4 regions of the Hahella sp. CR1 genome follow, and region 1 is predicted to be linked to each of the others. Evidence: riboswitches for the same ligand, from Rfam matches in the RefSeq annotation. Region 1 holds a riboswitch; each other region holds the start of a gene.
What was found. A riboswitch is a leader RNA that binds a small molecule or an ion and turns the genes downstream of it on or off. The one in region 1 is predicted to bind cobalamin.
Positions count from the first base shown of each region.

Region 2: it holds a riboswitch for cobalamin, as region 1 does, so the genes downstream of both, ONV78_RS02590 (ribonucleoside-diphosphate reductase subunit alpha) here and ONV78_RS04555 (CbtB domain-containing protein) in region 1, are expected to answer to the same signal.
Region 3: it holds a riboswitch for cobalamin, as region 1 does, so the genes downstream of both, ONV78_RS02935 (ABC transporter substrate-binding protein) here and ONV78_RS04555 (CbtB domain-containing protein) in region 1, are expected to answer to the same signal.
Region 4: it holds a riboswitch for cobalamin, as region 1 does, so the genes downstream of both, ONV78_RS15215 (TonB-dependent receptor) here and ONV78_RS04555 (CbtB domain-containing protein) in region 1, are expected to answer to the same signal.

Region 1 covers NZ_JAPELK010000001.1:1,006,493-1,010,702, reverse strand. The annotation lists gene cobD (threonine-phosphate decarboxylase CobD) at 1-260, opposite strand, end outside; gene cbiB (adenosylcobinamide-phosphate synthase CbiB) at 261-1,205, opposite strand; cobalamin riboswitch at 1,309-1,521, shown strand; gene ONV78_RS04555 (CbtB domain-containing protein) at 1,546-1,722, shown strand; gene ONV78_RS04550 (CbtA family protein) at 1,844-2,647, shown strand; gene ONV78_RS04545 (ATP-binding protein) at 2,652-4,210, shown strand, end outside.
Region 2 covers NZ_JAPELK010000001.1:581,614-585,823, forward strand. The annotation lists gene ONV78_RS02575 (hypothetical protein) at 1-377, opposite strand, end outside; gene ONV78_RS02580 (pilin) at 381-1,352, opposite strand; gene ONV78_RS02585 (hypothetical protein) at 1,599-1,898, shown strand; cobalamin riboswitch at 1,977-2,199, shown strand; gene ONV78_RS02590 (ribonucleoside-diphosphate reductase subunit alpha) at 2,324-4,210, shown strand, end outside.
Region 3 covers NZ_JAPELK010000001.1:665,355-669,564, reverse strand. The annotation lists gene ONV78_RS02945 (ABC transporter ATP-binding protein) at 1-502, opposite strand, end outside; gene ONV78_RS02940 (iron ABC transporter permease) at 499-1,470, opposite strand; gene ONV78_RS02935 (ABC transporter substrate-binding protein) at 1,460-2,341, opposite strand; cobalamin riboswitch at 2,419-2,695, opposite strand; gene ONV78_RS02930 (hypothetical protein) at 2,802-3,407, shown strand; gene ONV78_RS02925 (PLP-dependent aminotransferase family protein) at 3,414-4,210, opposite strand, start outside.
Region 4 covers NZ_JAPELK010000005.1:440,023-444,232, forward strand. The annotation lists gene phhA (phenylalanine 4-monooxygenase) at 1-544, opposite strand, end outside; gene ONV78_RS15205 (phospholipase D-like domain-containing protein) at 783-1,466, opposite strand; gene ONV78_RS15210 (DUF3012 domain-containing protein) at 1,742-1,930, shown strand; cobalamin riboswitch at 2,075-2,272, shown strand; gene ONV78_RS15215 (TonB-dependent receptor) at 2,383-4,210, shown strand, end outside.

The DNA of each region.
Region 1 (4,210 bases):
AGGGAATCGGTCCCGTAATAGGCGCTGGCGGCCTGTTGCAGCGCCGGGTCGGGATAAGGCAGACGTCGAAACACCTCTGCCGGAATGCTTGTCAGCGGATAGGGAAAGGGACTGACGCCAGTGGACAGATCCAGCCAGTCATCAAGGGCGATACCGTAGCGTTGGCTGTACTTTTCCAGGTCGCCGCCATGGACGGGAACCGGTTCTTCCGCCTGGAGCCCTGCATGGCCAGCCCCGTTGTCGAAATCGCTCCCGTTCATTCAGACCACTCCCCACAACCACAACGCGCCCGCTCCCAAAGCGACCATCGCCGTCCACAACGCCAGAGAGCGATTGATGAGCCCACAGGCGCGTTCAATGGATTGCGCCGTGGCGGCGTCGCCGCAGCCCAGTGAAGGACGATACTGCAGACTGCCGTGATAGGTCGCCGCGCCGCCGAGTCGCACCCGCAGCGCGCCCGCGCCCGCCGCCATCACGGGTCCCGCATTGGGGCTTTTCCAGTGTCCGCCCTGGGCGCGCCAGCATCGCAGGGCGCTGTCCAGCGCGCCGCAACAGGCGTAACTGAACGCCGTCAGTCGGGCGGGAACCCAATTCAACAGATCATCCAGCCGCGCCGCCGCCCAGCCGAAATAGAAATAACGCGTGTTTTTATAGCCCCACATCGCATCCAGGGTATTGCTGAGGCGATACATCACCACACCGGGAACGCCGGCGAGCAGGAACCAGAAAATGGCGGCGAAGATGGCGTCGTTGCCGTTCTCCAGAGCGGATTCCGTAGCGGCGGAGGCGATCTCCTCCTCCCCCAGTTCCGCTGTGTCGCGACTGACAATCATGGACAGACTGCGCCGCGCCGCCGCCGCGTCATGCCTGCGCAATGGCGCGGCCACCTGACGCACATGCTCCAGCAAACTGCGCCAGCCGATGGCGAGATAAAGCACGAAGGCGGAAAAGATAATGTGTCCCCAGCGGGAAGATTCGCTCCACTCGTTCGCGAGCCAGGCGAGCGCCGCCCAGGGCAAAATCGACGCCGTCACCGCCGCCGCGCCAAGCGCGCGGGTTGCTGTTGAAGAGAAGTCGGCAATGCGAATCGCTCCTTCCACCCAACCGGCGTAGCGCCCGAAACCAACCAAAGGATGCAGCCGGCGCGGTTCTCCCAACAGGGCGTCGAAAGACAGGGCGAGGACAAGAATCAGCAATGTATCCATTGGTCAGTATGCGCCAGGCTCATGATGAGGCGGCCTATTCTCACCATGGTCCGCGCGCATTGCAACCCGCTAACTTGTTGACTTCCCCTGCGTTCAGCCAATAGCATATCCCGCTGACCAAGGTGCTCGACCGCGAGATAATCGGGAAATCTGGTGCGCGATACGCTAATCCAGTGCTGCCCCCGCAACGGTAATCGAAAGTAATTTGCTAACGCCACTGTGTCGTCAGTTTTGACATGGGAAGGCGCAAATGTTGTGTCGAAAATGCTTCGACCTTTCGTAAGCCCGGAGACCGGCCTTGCTTTATCCACTGCAGTTCGTACGGGTAGGTGCGCAGATCATGCAAACTAAAAATCTCTCTCTTCCATTGCTGGCTTCCAATAACGCAGCGCTACAACTTATCGGCGCCATGTGCTTCGGCGGACTGATTCTGTTCGCAGTGGGCTTTCTGTCCATGGATGCGGCTCACAACGCCGCTCACGACACCCGGCACGCGTTTGCTTTCCCCTGTCACTAACAGTTACTGAATTCTGAGGCCCTGCCAGGGCCAGACGTTCGCCTGTCCGTCTTGACGCCGCACCTCATGTGCGGCGCTTGCGCGCATAGCGACGTCACACCGCATTGCATGAGGAAGAGACATGTTGTTTCAGCGTATTATCCTGGCGTCGCTGCTGGTTGGCCTGTTGGCTGGCGGGCTGCTGAGCGCCGTACAACACTCCCAGGTCACCAGCATTATTCTGGAGGCGGAAACTTACGAAGGCGGCGAGGAGCCTGAGCCGGTCGTAGTGGAAGATCACCAGCATGCGGCGGCGGACGCCCATCACTCCCACGAACACGACCACGGCGGCGCCGAAGCCGGCGGCCATCACCACGGCGACGACGCCTGGGCCCCGGAAGACGGCGTGGAGCGCACCCTTTACACCCTGCTAGCCAACGTGCTCGCCGGCATTGGCTTCAGTGCGCTGATGCTGGCCTGTATGTACGCCGCCAGACTCAGCGGCAAAGGCGGCGCAGGCTGGGGCGCGGGATTATTGTGGGGGCTGGCGGGCTATGGCGTGTTCTTTGTCGCTCCCGCCCTGGGGCTGCCGCCGGAGATTCCCGGTATGCAGGCCGCCGCACTGGAAAATCGCCAGTTGTGGTGGATCGCCACCGCCTTGGTCACCGCGGTCGGTTTCGCCTTGCTGGCGTTCGCGCCGAGATGGAAAAAGCTGGGCGGACTGCCCCTGCTGATTATTCCCCATCTGGTCGGCGCGCCGCACACCAATGCACCGGAGTTCGCCGCCTCCAACCCACAGGCTCTGCAAGCGCTAGAGTTGCTGCATCATCAATTCATTACCGCCGCCACCCTGACCAACGCGCTGTTCTGGGTGATCGTCGGGCTGGCCTGCGCCTGGTTCCTGCGCCGTTGGAGCAGCCAGGACGCCGCCCTGCAGGCGCGCTGAGTCAATGGACGTCGCCGCCCAGCCCGCCCTCGCCGCCTACCCTTTCGCCGCGGTTGTCGGCCAGCAACCGCTTAAAACCGCGTTGCTGCTCGCCGCCATCAATCCCCATCTGGGCGGCGTATTGATCAGCGGTCCCCGCGGTTCAGCCAAATCAACGCTGGCGCGGGGACTGGCGGATTTATTGCCGGAGGCGGCGGACAAGTTCGTCACCCTACCTCTGGGCGCGTCTGAAGAACGTCTGATCGGCAGCATCGACTTGCAACAGGCCATGGGCGAACGACGCGTACAATTTAATCCCGGCCTGTTGGCCAAAGCTCACGGCGGCGTGCTCTATATCGATGAAGTCAATCTGCTGCCCGACCCCTTGGTGGACGCCCTGCTTGATACGGCGGCCTCAGGCGTGAACTTTGTCGAGCGGGACGGCCTCAGTCACAGCCATCCGGCGCAGTTTATTCTGATCGGCACCATGAACCCGGATGAAGGCGAACTGCGCCCGCAGTTACAGGACCGTTTCGGTCTCGCCGTCACTCTGGATGAAACCTATGACGTTGAACAGCGTATGGCTATCGTGGAGCGCCGCCTGGATTTCGAACAGGACCGCGACGCGTTTCAGGCGCAATGGCACAACACACAGCAAGAGCTGCAGACCCGCATCGCCGCCGCCCGCCAACGTTTACCACAGGTTCTCTGCCCGACGGACATACAACGGGACATCGCCAGCCAGTGCCTCGCCGCTGGCGTAGAAGGCGTGCGCGCGGACATTTGCTGGCGCCGCGCCGCCATCGCCCACGCCGCCTGGAGCGGTCGCGACGAGGTCAACGCCGAAGACGTGGCGGCGACGCGCGCGTTCGCGCTTAGCCATCGCGCCAATCATCAGGATACGCCGCCGTCTTCGACCGGTTCGCCTCCCTCACAAGGAGGCGGCGGAGACGCCAGCGGCTCAGGGGGGGCGTCACCCTCCTCGTCCTCTGGCACCTCCGGCGACTGGGGCGCCATGCCGCCGCAATTGATGGCGGCGGACAAGCCGGTAACGCCGCAACTGCCTGAGATCCCAACGCGACGTTCACCGTCCTCCCGTCGCGACAAACAGCGCGGCGGCGCGGAGCAACGCCAGGGCGCGGCCCTCGGTCGCGCGCAACGCAGCCGGCAGGCGCTGTCCTCACGCCCGGACTGGTTCGCCACGCTGGTCCATCCCGACAATCGGGACGACGGGTTGCTCGAAATACGCTATCAACCCCGTCGCCAGAGTCGCGACACCTTGAACTGCGTCCTGCTGGACACCTCCGCCTCCACCCTGAGTCAACGCGCGCTGGCGCAGGCGAAAGGGGTGATTCTGGGACTGGCCCGACAAGCCTATCTGGCGCGGGAGAAACTGGCCGTGCTGGCGTTTGGCGCGCAGCGCGCGGAGTGGGTGATCCCCTGCCGGCGCGCGCCCAAAGATATCGTCGCCCTGCTTGACGATCTTCCCGCTGGCGGCGGTACGCCGCTGCGACAGGCGCTGCTGCATGCGCGCCAACTGCTGGCGCGGCAGACCCGCGCCAACCCGCATCTGACCTGCCGTAC
Region 2 (4,210 bases), 420 kb from region 1:
GTGATGATTAGCAGAGCAAAGACGTAGCCAAGCAGACTTTGCAATCCGTCCCAAACGCCTCGCCAAGAGACTTCCATGGCGTGAGAGTGAGTGATATAGCGTTCCAGAAAACCGGGAAGCGAGCCGCCTTTGGCGCGCACAATGGCGGCGAGGCGACTTATGTCGTAGAAGGGACTGTCCTGGTAAGGCGTCGCATGTAGGCTGACGTCACCCTGCAATACTTTTTTCAGTTGCTCAACCTGAGGCTGTGCGTGAGCCGGCAGGAGAGGCTCCAGTCTGGCCAGCGCCTGTTCCAGAGAAAGCCCTTGTTGGACCTGATGGTTCAAATGTCGCAACAATTGGCTCAGATTTGAGTTTGGCGAAGAAATAAGGATCACGGTTTAACCTCTACAGATATAAGGGAGTTGCTCCGGAGGCAGCGAGCTTTTGTCGTCGCCGTAGATTTTGCGTGGACCCGAGTGCGCTGACGCGCATGTCCATCCCAGGGTGCGCAATGCGCCATCGGGATTGCTGACGACCGGTCGAAAGCTGATGGTCCTTGGCGCTTCTCCCGCTCGAGGGGAAAGGGTGAAGTGCAAGGCGCCGCTTGAATCGAGCTCCGTTGATTGGAAGTAGATCGCCTCGACGTTACTCAGCGCATGTAGTTCTTCTCGCTCCGGCCAGGCCCCGGAGAAGGCGTATTTTTCCGCCATGTCCACTCTGATTCCTTCCAATAAACCAAAGGCTTCGGTCAGGCGGGCTTTAATCGTAGCGTGACGCCCGGCGTCTAGTGCGACAGTCAAAGCGATGCAAATCACGGCGATACAGGTAAGAATCTCCAGCCAACGAAAGCTACCGACAGCCTGAAAAGACGGTTTAAAAACGAGGGAAGCGCCATTTGGTTGCTGTGGTGAGCTGACACTGAGCGCAGAGACGTCGGCGCTCGACTGGGCTGGAACAGCTATGAACTGCTGATTGATCCACCGCGCCCGCCAATTCAAATAGGTCAGGAAGAAGAAGGAGGGCAGTATAAATAAAGGATTCAATGCTTGTGCGAGCGTAGCGGCGGTTATCGCCACCGCAAGATATAACGCGCTGGTCCATGGACCAAGCAAAGGATCAGAGCGGCCCGCCAAGGAGGAACTGCGCGCGAGATTACTAACCAGAGAAGGAATAAAAAAATAAAAGAACAGCCCGCGCAGCGGCGGCCAGATAGGATCTCCCGATATAAGCCGATACTTGCGCCAATTCATGTAATGCCAGAATAGTTCGTACACGCCCAGCGTTAACACGTACAAAAGACAGTGCAACCACATCGGCGGCGCAAAATAGGGCGTCAGTGTTTCTTTGAAAAAGCGGCGGCGTTCAGGCAAAGCCAGTCCTTAATGCGAAGAAGAAAATTATTAGCAGTTTAGCTGATTTGCATCCTGAACTACTTTTGATTCAGGTAATTACCTGTTTATTTTCTGGGGATGACAATGAGGTTGGGCAAACTTCGGCTGCTCGACCGCCATGAAAATCGTGGATGTGTGAACTTCGCCGTTAGGGATGTCAGTGTGGCTTAGCTGTATTGACTGCGTCGGTTTACTGTTTAGAATGACCGCCTTTTGGGAATTCTCATGGATTTGAATCTAATCATAGGCGCTTTGATAGAGGGCGCTTGCCTGTTCGCTGCGGCCAAGTTGTTGAAAGTCTCGCTGGCGTTCATTGAGGCATTCTTGATCGTTCTTACGGCGGCTTTGATTGTACACTTTGTCTATGGATTGCCTGGTTTTCTTCTCGCTATTGGGTTCTATTTGGTTGCGTTGAAGCTGATTACCAAAGCGGATGCCTATTCAGAGATTTTTATTCTTATCATCATCGGCGTAGGCGTCCAAGCGCTACTGAAAAAGTTCTTATTCGCTGTCATTCTGGCCTGATTTCACCCCATACGCCCACGGTTTTGCTGTATGGCGTTGCCTCTACATCTAGTATTTACTTTTAGTAGTCAAAACAATATATTGTGCCTCAGCTATGGTTCACGCCTGTTCAAAGGTTGTGCTAAGAGGGAATCCGGTGAGAGTCCGGTACTGACGCGCAGCGGTGTGGGGGAACGAAAGCGACGCGGGTGGAAACGCCCACGCACTGTCCTGAAAGAGGATGGGAAGCGGTCGCCGTAGGTTCGCAAAAACGTGTAAACGCCCCCGAGTCCGAAGACCTGCCATGCTGAAGTTATTCATGCCTTCGCGACTCAGGGTAATGATAAAGCGCCGCTTTGTGCGAGGCGATTTTCGTCCTGTCTGCGCGTCGCTTTATGTCCCTAATCGTGGAGGTTCGGCCAGAACACGCGATAGAGGACAATTCCATGACCGGCAGTTTTTCGTCCCCCAGCGAGGCGCGCGCCTCCAGCTCCCCATCTGTATCATCCGAGTCACACACTCATAACGCCCTGCTGCAGGTGATCAAACGCACCGGTCAGGCCGCGCCGTTTGACGACCGCAAAATCGCTATGGCGGTGACCAAGGCGTTTTTGGCGGTGGAAGGACAATCCGCGTCCGGCTCGCCCCGTGTGCGGGATTCCGTAGAAAAACTGGTTAAAGATATCGTGGCGCGTCTGCGTCGCCGCAGCCCCGAAGGCGGTTCGGTGCACATCGAAGAAATTCAGGATCTGGTGGAATTGGGCCTGATGCGCGGCGGCTTCCACAAAGTGGCTCGCGCCTATGTGTTGTATCGTGAAGAACATGCCCGTCAGCGTGCGCCAGCGCCAAGCGAGCAGGCGGGGGAGACGCATCCTGATATCAATGTGAAATTCGCCGACGGCACGGAAGCGCCGCTAAACATGGGACGTTTGCGCACGGTGATTGGCGATGCCTGCGCGGATCTGGACGGCGTCAGCGAGGAGAAAGTCCTGCAGGGCGCATTGAAAAACCTGTACAACGGCGTCAAACACAAAGACGTCAACGCTGCGCTGGTCATGGCGGCGCGTCCGCTGATCGAAGAAGAGCCCAACTATTCCTATGTGTGCGCCCGTTTGTTATTGGACGGTTTGCGTGAAGAATCGCTGAGCTATCTCAATATCGCAGCGTCCGCCACGGAAACTGAAATGGCGGAACTGTATCCGACTGCGTTCCGCGCCATTATTGAACGCTGCGTCGAACATGAACTGCTGTCGCCTAGTCTGCTCGAATTCGATCTGGAACGACTGGGCGCTGCGCTGAAGCCTGAGCGTGACCGCCAATTCACCTACCTGGGATTACAGACCCTTTACGATCGTTACTTTATCCACTGGCGCGAGACCCGTCTGGAATTGCCGCAGGCGTTTTTCATGCGCGTCGCCATGGGATTATCGGTGCAGGAAGATGATCCCAACGCCCGCGCGATTGAGTTCTACAACCTGTTGTCCTCTTTTGATTACATGTGCTCCACGCCGACGCTGTTCAACGCCGGCACCAACCGTCCGCAATTGTCATCCTGCTATCTGACCACAGTGCCGGATGATCTGGAGGGTATTTATGGCGCGATCAAGGACAATGCCCTGCTGTCCAAATGGGCGGGCGGTCTGGGTAATGACTGGACGCCGGTGCGCTCTTTGGGCTCCCACATCAAAGGCACCAATGGTAAGTCCCAGGGCGTGGTGCCGTTTCTTAAGGTCGTGAACGACACGGCGGTGGCGGTGAATCAGGGTGGCAAACGTAAAGGCGCGGTATGCGCTTATCTGGAGTCCTGGCACCTGGATATCGAAGAGTTTCTGGAACTGCGCAAAAACACCGGCGATGAACGCCGCCGCACCCATGACATGAACTCCGCCAACTGGATTCCTGACCTGTTCATGAAGCGGGTGTTTGAGGACAAGGAGTGGACGCTGTTCTCACCCAGCGATGCGCCGGATCTGCACGATTTATACGGCTCCGCTTTTGAAGCGCGCTACACCCACTATGAATCTCTGGTGGAAAGCGGCGCTATCACCCTGTTCAAGAAAGTGTCTGCGCAGAACTTGTGGCGCAAGATGCTCTCTATGTTGTTCGAAACAGGCCATCCCTGGGTGACCTTCAAGGACCCCTGTAACCTGCGTTCGCCGCAGCAACACGTTGGCGTGGTGCACTCCTCGAACCTGTGTACGGAGATCACGCTGAACACCAGCCAGGACGAAATTGCGGTGTGTAACCTGGGCTCAGTCAATCTGGTCAACCACATACGCAATGGCGAAATCGATCACGGCCGTCTGCGCAACACCGTGTATACCGCCGTGCGC
Region 3 (4,210 bases), 340 kb from region 1:
CATCCGCCATCAATACGGGAGCGTCAACCGCCAGCGCACGCGCCAGCATCACCCTGGCGCGCTCGCCGCCGGATAAGCGGGTGACGGTGCGCTGCGCCAAATGCGTGACATCCGCTTGTCGCATGGCGTTCTGAATCAGGGCCTGATCTTGCGCGCTTAATTTGCTGCGATGGGTTTGCGCTGGAAAGCGGCCCAGACTGACCAGGGTTTCTACGCTCAAAGGCCAATGACAATCGGTATCCTGATCCAGATAAGAGATATGCTGCGCGCGCTGTTTCGGCGCCATGTCACACAGATCCTGACCTTGCAACCGCATGGCGCCGGATAACTTGGGGATCAGACCGACGATGGTTTTCAACAGGGTGGACTTGCCGGCGCCGTTGCTGCCCAGTATCGCTGTCAGTTGTCCAGATGGAAGACGGAAACTGACATCGGATAGAACCGGAGCGCCGGGATAACCCACCTGCAATCCGCTTAGCTCCAGGCTCAGCGCGTCGCTCATACCAACGCCTCCGCTTTACGCAGGTGACGCAGCAGCCACAGGAAAAACGGCCCGCCCAACAGCGCCGTAATGACGCCGACTCGCAACTCCGGTCCCGGCGGCAGACAGCGCACAGCAATATCAGTCAACAACATCAGGCTGGCGCCCGCCAAGGCGCTGGGAAGCAGTAATCGACCGGGCCGCCACTCGGTAAACGGCCGCAGCATGTGGGGCACCACCAGCCCCACGAAACCAATAACGCCGCTCACCGCTACACTGGCGCCGACCGCCAACGCTACTCCCAGGCCCGCCACCCATTGCACTTTCTGCAGACGCACCCCCATGGAGCGGGCGGTGTTTTCCCCCAGCGACAGGACATCCAGGGAACGCGACACGCTGAACAGCAACGCCATCCCCAGCAGCGCAGGCGGCGCCGCCAAATAAAAGTGCTGCAGAGTGCGATGTTCGAATGAACCCATCAGCCAGAACAGAATGTCCTGCACCGCAAAGGGATTCGGTGCCATATTTAACGCCAGCGCCGTCAACGCTGAACTGAACGAATTAATCGCGGCTCCGGCGAGGATGATCATCACGATGCCCGCTTCCGATCCTACAATCATTACCAGCGCCAGCAGTCCCAGCATGGCGCCGATAATGCCCGCCACGGGCGTAAACAGGCCGCTGGCGGAAAAGCCGAAGTAGATGGCGCACACCGAACTCAGCGCCGCCGTGGAGGAAACCCCCAGTACGCCGGCGTCCGCCAGCGGATTGCGCAACAGTCCCTGCAACACGGCGCCGGATAGCGCCAATACGGTTCCGCATAACAGCGCCAATAGTGTCCGCGGCAGACGGATTTCCCATAGAATCAATTGGGTTTCCAGATCCCACCCCGGCCAGCTCACCCCGGTCACCCGGCCGGTGCACAGAGACAAACCGATCAAAAAGGCGAGCGACAGGCTCAGAATCAGGAGCAAACGGTTATAAGTCATCTGCAGTCTCCGACCCTGACGCTTTACGCTCTTGCGCCAATATGTGATCCGCTACCTTTTGGGCCGCCAGCGTCATGGCGGGCGTTCCGCAGGAGAGCCAGTCGGCCGGGATATACAGGGGCTCGAAACGGGAAGGACGGCGCTTCAATAAAGGGTGCTCCACCCAATTCGTCGCCAACGCTTCGCTGTCATAGCTGTTGCTGACCATCAGCAACAAATCCGGCCGCCAGCGCACCAGCGTCTCCAGATCCACTTGCCCCCAGCCTTGCACGCCCTGTTCGCTCGCCACGTTAATCACGCCGATGGCGTCCAGGAAGGCGTCCTGGAAATTACTCTCGCCAGCGATCCAGCCATTGGCGTTCAGAATCAGCGCTCTGACTTGTTTATCCGCAATCTTCCCGTGAACCTCAGCGAAATAGGCCCTCAGCCCGCTAACGATACTGCCCGCCTGCTCCGGTTTGCGCACCGCTTCGCCCATCAGGCTCCAGCTTGACGCCAAATCATCGAGAGATTGCGGCAACGGAATCTCCACCCAACGCATATTAAACTTCCGCACCAGCGGCTTAAGCGAGGACGCGCCATACTGGCCCGCCATCACGATATCCGGCCGGAGTTCCAGCACTTGCTCGATAAAACCAAAGTTGGCGGGAATGTCACGCAAGGTCGGTGCAATTTCCAGCTCAGAGGGCTGATGGCTGAGCCAGGTGACCGACACCAGATTTTCCGGGGCGAGATACCCCATCATTTGGTCAACGCACTGATTGACCGACATGACCGTGGGCTCAGCGGCGCGCGCATCGCCCCCGTTGACGGAAAGTGTGAAAGTAAGCGCTGATAGCAATCCCAGGGCCCGAAAAGCCTTAACCAACATGCAGATGCCGCCTTGAATCGATGCGAGGTGCGAATCCGGCGTAAATTCCCCGTTTACGGTCGGAAAAAACAGGCTCCGAATGGGAGTCGAACAATGGCAGGTCTCCTGGCTTGCGTTTCGTAGTCCTGTCCCGCCTTCCCGAACATGGAGACAATCTCCACCCAGTGGCCTTTGATAACGTCGCGATAAGGAGGGGCGGCGTTATCCGGGACGAACTCTTCGCTCACAGTTGCGGGGACAGCTCCGGCTGATCGAACGCGCATAAAGCCGCGCCCACCGGATTCCCATTTAATCCTGCTCTCATCGAAAATGATCGAACTTTGAGCAACTGGAACCATTGCGGCCCACATTATCATGAATTGATCATTTTAAGTCCAGAAAGCCGCTGAGGGGCGCTGGACCTGCCTGCAAGATTGTGTCAGTTTTACGCTCCCGTAATTACCGACAAGAATAAGACTGTATGACCGACGCGCCCTTGTCCCGCCATGGACTCATTCTGAAACGTCTGCTGTTCCTCGTGTTCATGTATGCCGGACTGGCCTATGGCTTGAGCCTGTTGGAATATACCGTCTTCAATCTGACCGGCTGGTCGCCTGTGAGCATCGAACGCAGTGTCGAACTGCACAGCCGGGAAGAGGTAAAAAAGGAGTTCGATCTTTGCGGCGGCCCGCTATTCGCCGCCAACGCCGTGGTCAGCGCCCGGGAAGGCGATCGCCTGCTCGCCCGCTGCGGACGCTTCTGGCCTTTCTATCGTTACACCATTGAAGCCACCGCCCACCCATTGCTGCCGGGCTCTTTTATCCTGTATCCGGACGAAGCGCCGGCGGCCGTTACGGCGCGAGAGAATTTCATCATCAATATGCAGGTGATCAACGGCGGCTTCGCCCTGGTGGCGCTATTTGTGATTGGTTTGAGCTGTTTTGCAGGTTATCGCTTTCTTTTCAAGAAGGACGAAGAAGCCGGCTACAAGACCGCTTTTCACGGCTTTATCAGCAGCTTTCTGATGCTCGCCTGTTATAGCGGCGTCATGTTCTTCATTGATCCCACGTTCAGCTTCGGCTGGTAATCCCGCTTAGCCTGCGCGCAACCAAACGCCCAACTGGCGGATCGCGTCTTCCGCCTCCGCCGTCCAGGGCGCCGCGCAATTGAGCCGCAGGCAATGTCTGTACTTGTCGCCGTCGCCGCTGAACAGGGTTCCCGGCGCAATGCTCACGCCAGCGGCCAGCGCTTTGCGATACAACGCGACCGTATCGCAGTCCTCCTCCAGCTCCACCCATAACACAAACCCACCCGCTGGCTGCGATACTCGCACTCCAGTAGGAAAATGCCGCAGCACCGCCGTCGTCATACGCTCCACGTGCACCGCGAACTCATGGCGCATACGTCGCAGATGGCGGTCGAAATCCGCTTGCGCCAAATAATGCGCCACCGCCATCTGCGGCAAGCTTGGGCAGGCCAGGGTGCTGGCGAATTTCAGGTAACCGACCCGCGTCCGCCAGCGCCCCGGCGCCATCCATCCCACCCGCAAACCGGGGGCGATTGATTTGGAAAACGACGAGCAATACAGCACGCCGCCGGCGCGGTCATAACTCTTCGCCGCTCGCGGCCGCAGGCCGGAAAAGCCCAACTCGCCGTATATGTCATTTTCGATCAAGGGCACGCCCCAGACTTCCAGCAAACGCACCAGTTGCTCCTTGCGCTCATCCGGCATCAGACACCCCAGGGGATTGCTAAAGTTGGGCATCGCCACGCAGGCTTTGACCGGCCATTGCTCCAACGCCAGTTGCAGCGCCTCCAGGCTGAGTCCGCTTTTCGGGTCGGCGGGAATTTCCAGCGCCTTTAGTCCCAAGGCATCAATGACTTGCAGCA
Region 4 (4,210 bases), on a different contig from region 1:
CGCCGTAAATTCGTTGCCCCGCAGCGGAGTCCATCAGGCCGAACTCGACGGTGAACCAGTACAGCCGCGCCAGGAAGATACGGTCTTCCTTGGAGGCCGAGTAACCCAGCTTGCCGTACATTTGCGTGAATTCCGCGAAGTAGGGGTTGGTCAGCATGGCGCAGTGACCGAATATTTCATGAAAGATGTCCGGCTCCTGCAAATAGTCCATTTCGTCTGGCGTACGAATAAAGGTGGCGCAGGGAAATTTCTTATTTGAGAGCAGGTCGAAGAAGGTATCGAAGGGGATTAATGCGGGCACTTGCGCCACTTCCCAGCCGGTTTCACGGCGTAATACGGAGGAAACGTCCTCTAGTTGGGGGATACGGTCTTCGGGTAAATCCAGTAACTTCAGTCCATGAAGATATTCGTCGCAGGCCACATTGCGTATGACCTTGTCTTGTCGTGTGATCAGCTCACGCCAGACGGCGTGCTCCGAATCGGGGTAGGCGATAAAGCCGGATGCGTCAGGCTCTCTCGCAACATACTTTGTACCTTTGCCCATTTTCTCACCTCGTGACGTGTCAGGAAGGGTGTATTCCATGGCACTCTTATTATTCTACCGGCTTGTGGCCGGCTTAATCTGGCGGCCGTCAGTTGGGTTGGACGGCGCGAGGTCGGATTTTTTTCCGGCCGGGCCTTCCTCTGATTAAATGACAATCCGCAGAATTTGTCTATACATTGCTAATAACGGCTGGCGATTAACGAGGGAGGTTTAATGACAATTCTTTAGCGAAGACTCCTTAGTCCGAGAAGGTGCGCCACAGTTTGGCGAACTCTCCGGAGAACTCCCTGACGAGGCCGGGGTGGTCGGTCACTACGATGTTTTCCTGGTTATAAGTGCTGGCGCTGCGGGTCCAGTTAAAACTGCCGTGAATCAGGACGCTGTCATCGATAAGGGCGAATTTATGATGCATATGGTGGGGTTCATCGTCCATCTTCACCAAAATGCCGGCATCTTTGAAACGATCAATGTCGCTGCCCAGGTCAAAGGATTTGTCATTGTCCGTGATGATGCGGATTTTTAGCCCCCTTTTGTGAGCGTTAATAATTTCATCTGCGATTTTGTCATCGGAAATGGTGAATACGCAGATTTTCAAACTGCTTCGAGCATTGCGTATGCGTTCTATGATTGCGCGACGGCATTGCTCCCCTGGGCTGAAATAGGCCCGTGTTAGATTGCTTTCCTCCTCGCCAGAGTCCAAAGCCTTGATTACCCGCTCCAGCCATTTCAGCGCCCTGAGCGCACCATCGCCGCCATTGACGATCAATGGACGGGTCAACTCAAAGGCGCGATTACGCATAAAACGCACCTGATCCGGCTGTAAAGTCTCAAGCATCGCCAGCAACGCCTGTTTCTCAGCATTATCGAACCTTTCATCCGTGAGGGTTTGTTGGAGGAAAAAAGTCAGTTGATCCAGTTGCATGGGGAAAACGCCTTATTGCTAAAAATACAAGCGCACAGTCAGCGCTATAGGTGTTTGCTTTGTTCTATCTATAACTAAAAAAGCTTGCATGAAATGCCTTTAGATATCCAGCCTGCTCGGATGGCGCGCAGGTTGAGATAACTCGATAGAAACTTTTTCTGTCGTATCGGAAGCTGGTGCTGAAATTTATCGCCTAAAGTCTCCAAACATGAGCGCTCTCCCTTGTATACTTGCTCGCTAAATATGAATTGATGACTTGTTATTCAGGATTTCCTATGGCGATTAAACGCGTATCTTCTTGGCTATTGGTGGTGGGGTTGAGCTTGGGCGCTTTGGCCGGTTGTTCTCCAGAGGTGGGGAGCAAGGACTGGTGTGAGGATATGGCGACCAAGCCGAAGGGCGACTGGACGGCCAATGAGGCGACGGATTACGCCAAACACTGTCTGTTCCGCTCTGACAGCTAAGCGAGCAGCCCCAAACCTAAACTTTGGGATAAGTGGACCAGTTTTACATTTTGATAGTTATCAACAGGTTGTCGTCAACTTGGAGCCTGTTGTTTCCGTGAGGCGCTTTGTGCGCCTTGACTTTGCCGGGGCGGCCATTTAGCTTACGCCCCCATTGCATCAGGTGTCCCACGAACATTCGTTCACGGGATGAAACGGGAAGTCGGTTAAAATCCGACGCTGCCCCCGCAACGGTAAATGAGTCAAACGACAACCCCCTGTCACTGCGGATTCGCGGGAAGACGTTGTCGCCGGTTACGCCACTCATGAGCCCGGAGACCGGCCTGACGCCTGCTTATCGCGTGGCATAGCGGAGGGCTTTGCCGGGACTCGTCTGACTCGACTCCTTTCCCTCTTTGCTTGTATCCGCTGCGCAACAATTGCATTCACTGGCGCTATTCTTTCGGAACATTATGAGGCTTGTAACCCTTTTGCTTTTAGTTGGCTCACAACTGACCGGCGTTCGCGCGGAAGAGTTGGAGCCTGTTGTCGTCGAAGCCAAGGCTCCATCTGCGGATGAGATTGACGCCGAGTATCAAACTGGCTTCGTGAAGGTGATCAAGCGCGAGCAATTTGACTCGAAAGTCGCGACCGTCGCAGACGTGCTGAAGAATGAAACCGGCGTTCAAGTGCGTCAGAGCGGCGGACTGGGGTCATACTCCGCCGTTTATCTGCGTGGCTCGACCAGTAAGCAGGTGAACGTTTATCTTGATGGCGTATTGTTAAACGACGCGACTGGCGGCTCGGTGGACTTGAGCCAGATATTGCTGAACGGCATTGAGCAGATTGAAATTTATAAGGGCGCAACGCCAATTCAGTTGGGTTACTCTGGCGTTGGCGGCGCCATTAACATCAAGTCCCTTCGCTTCAGCAAACCCCTCAGGCAATTAAGTCTTGGGTATGGCTCATTCAACAGTCGCAAAGGGGCGCTCACATTCGCCGATAGCGTTGGCGAAACCAACTACCTGGCGTCCCTTGATTATCTCGGCAGTGATAACGACTTCGAGATGCTGAACAACAACCAGACCGAATTTAACCCCTACGATGACCGTGTGGAACGTCGTCGCAATGCGGATTTCAGTCAGTTCAACGGCATGCTGACGGCGGAGCGCAGCCTGTCGGATCGCACGGACTTGCAACTGATGGCGCAACATTTCAATAAAGATCAGCACTTACCTGATATCGCCAACCTGGAGAGTACGCGAACCAGTCTGGATACGGACTTCACTCGTCTGCAGAGCAAACTGAGCTTTGCCCGAAATACACAGGAAAATTATTCGGGGCGCATTTTCTGGTCCACACAAGAAGAGCGTTATGACGACAGTCAAAGCCGAATCGGCCTGGGCGTGCAGAAAACGCGCGCTGACACAGATGTGGTCGGCGCCGAGTTATATGGCTCCTATTCAATCGGTCTGCATCTGCTCTCCGCTACGATGGAGGCGCGCCGGGAAACATATCAGGAAGAGGACCTGACCGGACGCAGCCAAAAGCAAGAGTTTGAGCGCATGACCTACTTACTGGGCGTTCAGGATGAGTGGGCGGATGCGGAAGATATCTGGTTGGTGCGTTTGAGCGCACGCCAATATTTTCTTGAAGACGAAACCCCTGTTGCATCCATGAGCGGGCGCACGGAGGCGGCTTCTGACAGTGCACAGTATCACTCATTGCAGGCGGGCGTTCGTTACCGCCTGACAGATTGGCTGTCGCTCAAGACCAATGCATCCCGGGATGTGAGGTTCCCTCAGTTAGCGGAGAAGTTCGGCGATAGAGGTTTCTTCATTGGTAATAGTGAGTTGCAACCGGAAACAGCGTTGAACGGTGACATCGGATTTGAAGTGGGCGTAGATAGTTTTAGTGTTTCTGCGGCCTATTTCTATCGGGATTTAAAAGATGCTATCGTCCCCTCTTATGACTCAAGGGGAGTCGGCCGCTTTGAGAATGTTGGCAAAGCAAGGGTTAGCGGAGTGGAAGTGGACGCCATGTATCGACCTGTTCCCGCCTGGACGTTTATCGCCAGAAGCACCGCCCAGGACACAGAAAACCTGTCAGACGCCCGTGACCTGCACGGCAAGCAACTGGCGGGCGCTTACACCTATTCCCACTTTTTATCCGCCGCCTGGAGTATCGGTCGCATCACTACCTCCGTTGAGTACCGCCATGAATCCGGGGCGTATTACGACAGCGCTCAGGAAACGGAAGTGGAAGATCAAAACATTGTCGATGTGGTGGGCCGCTGGTCCG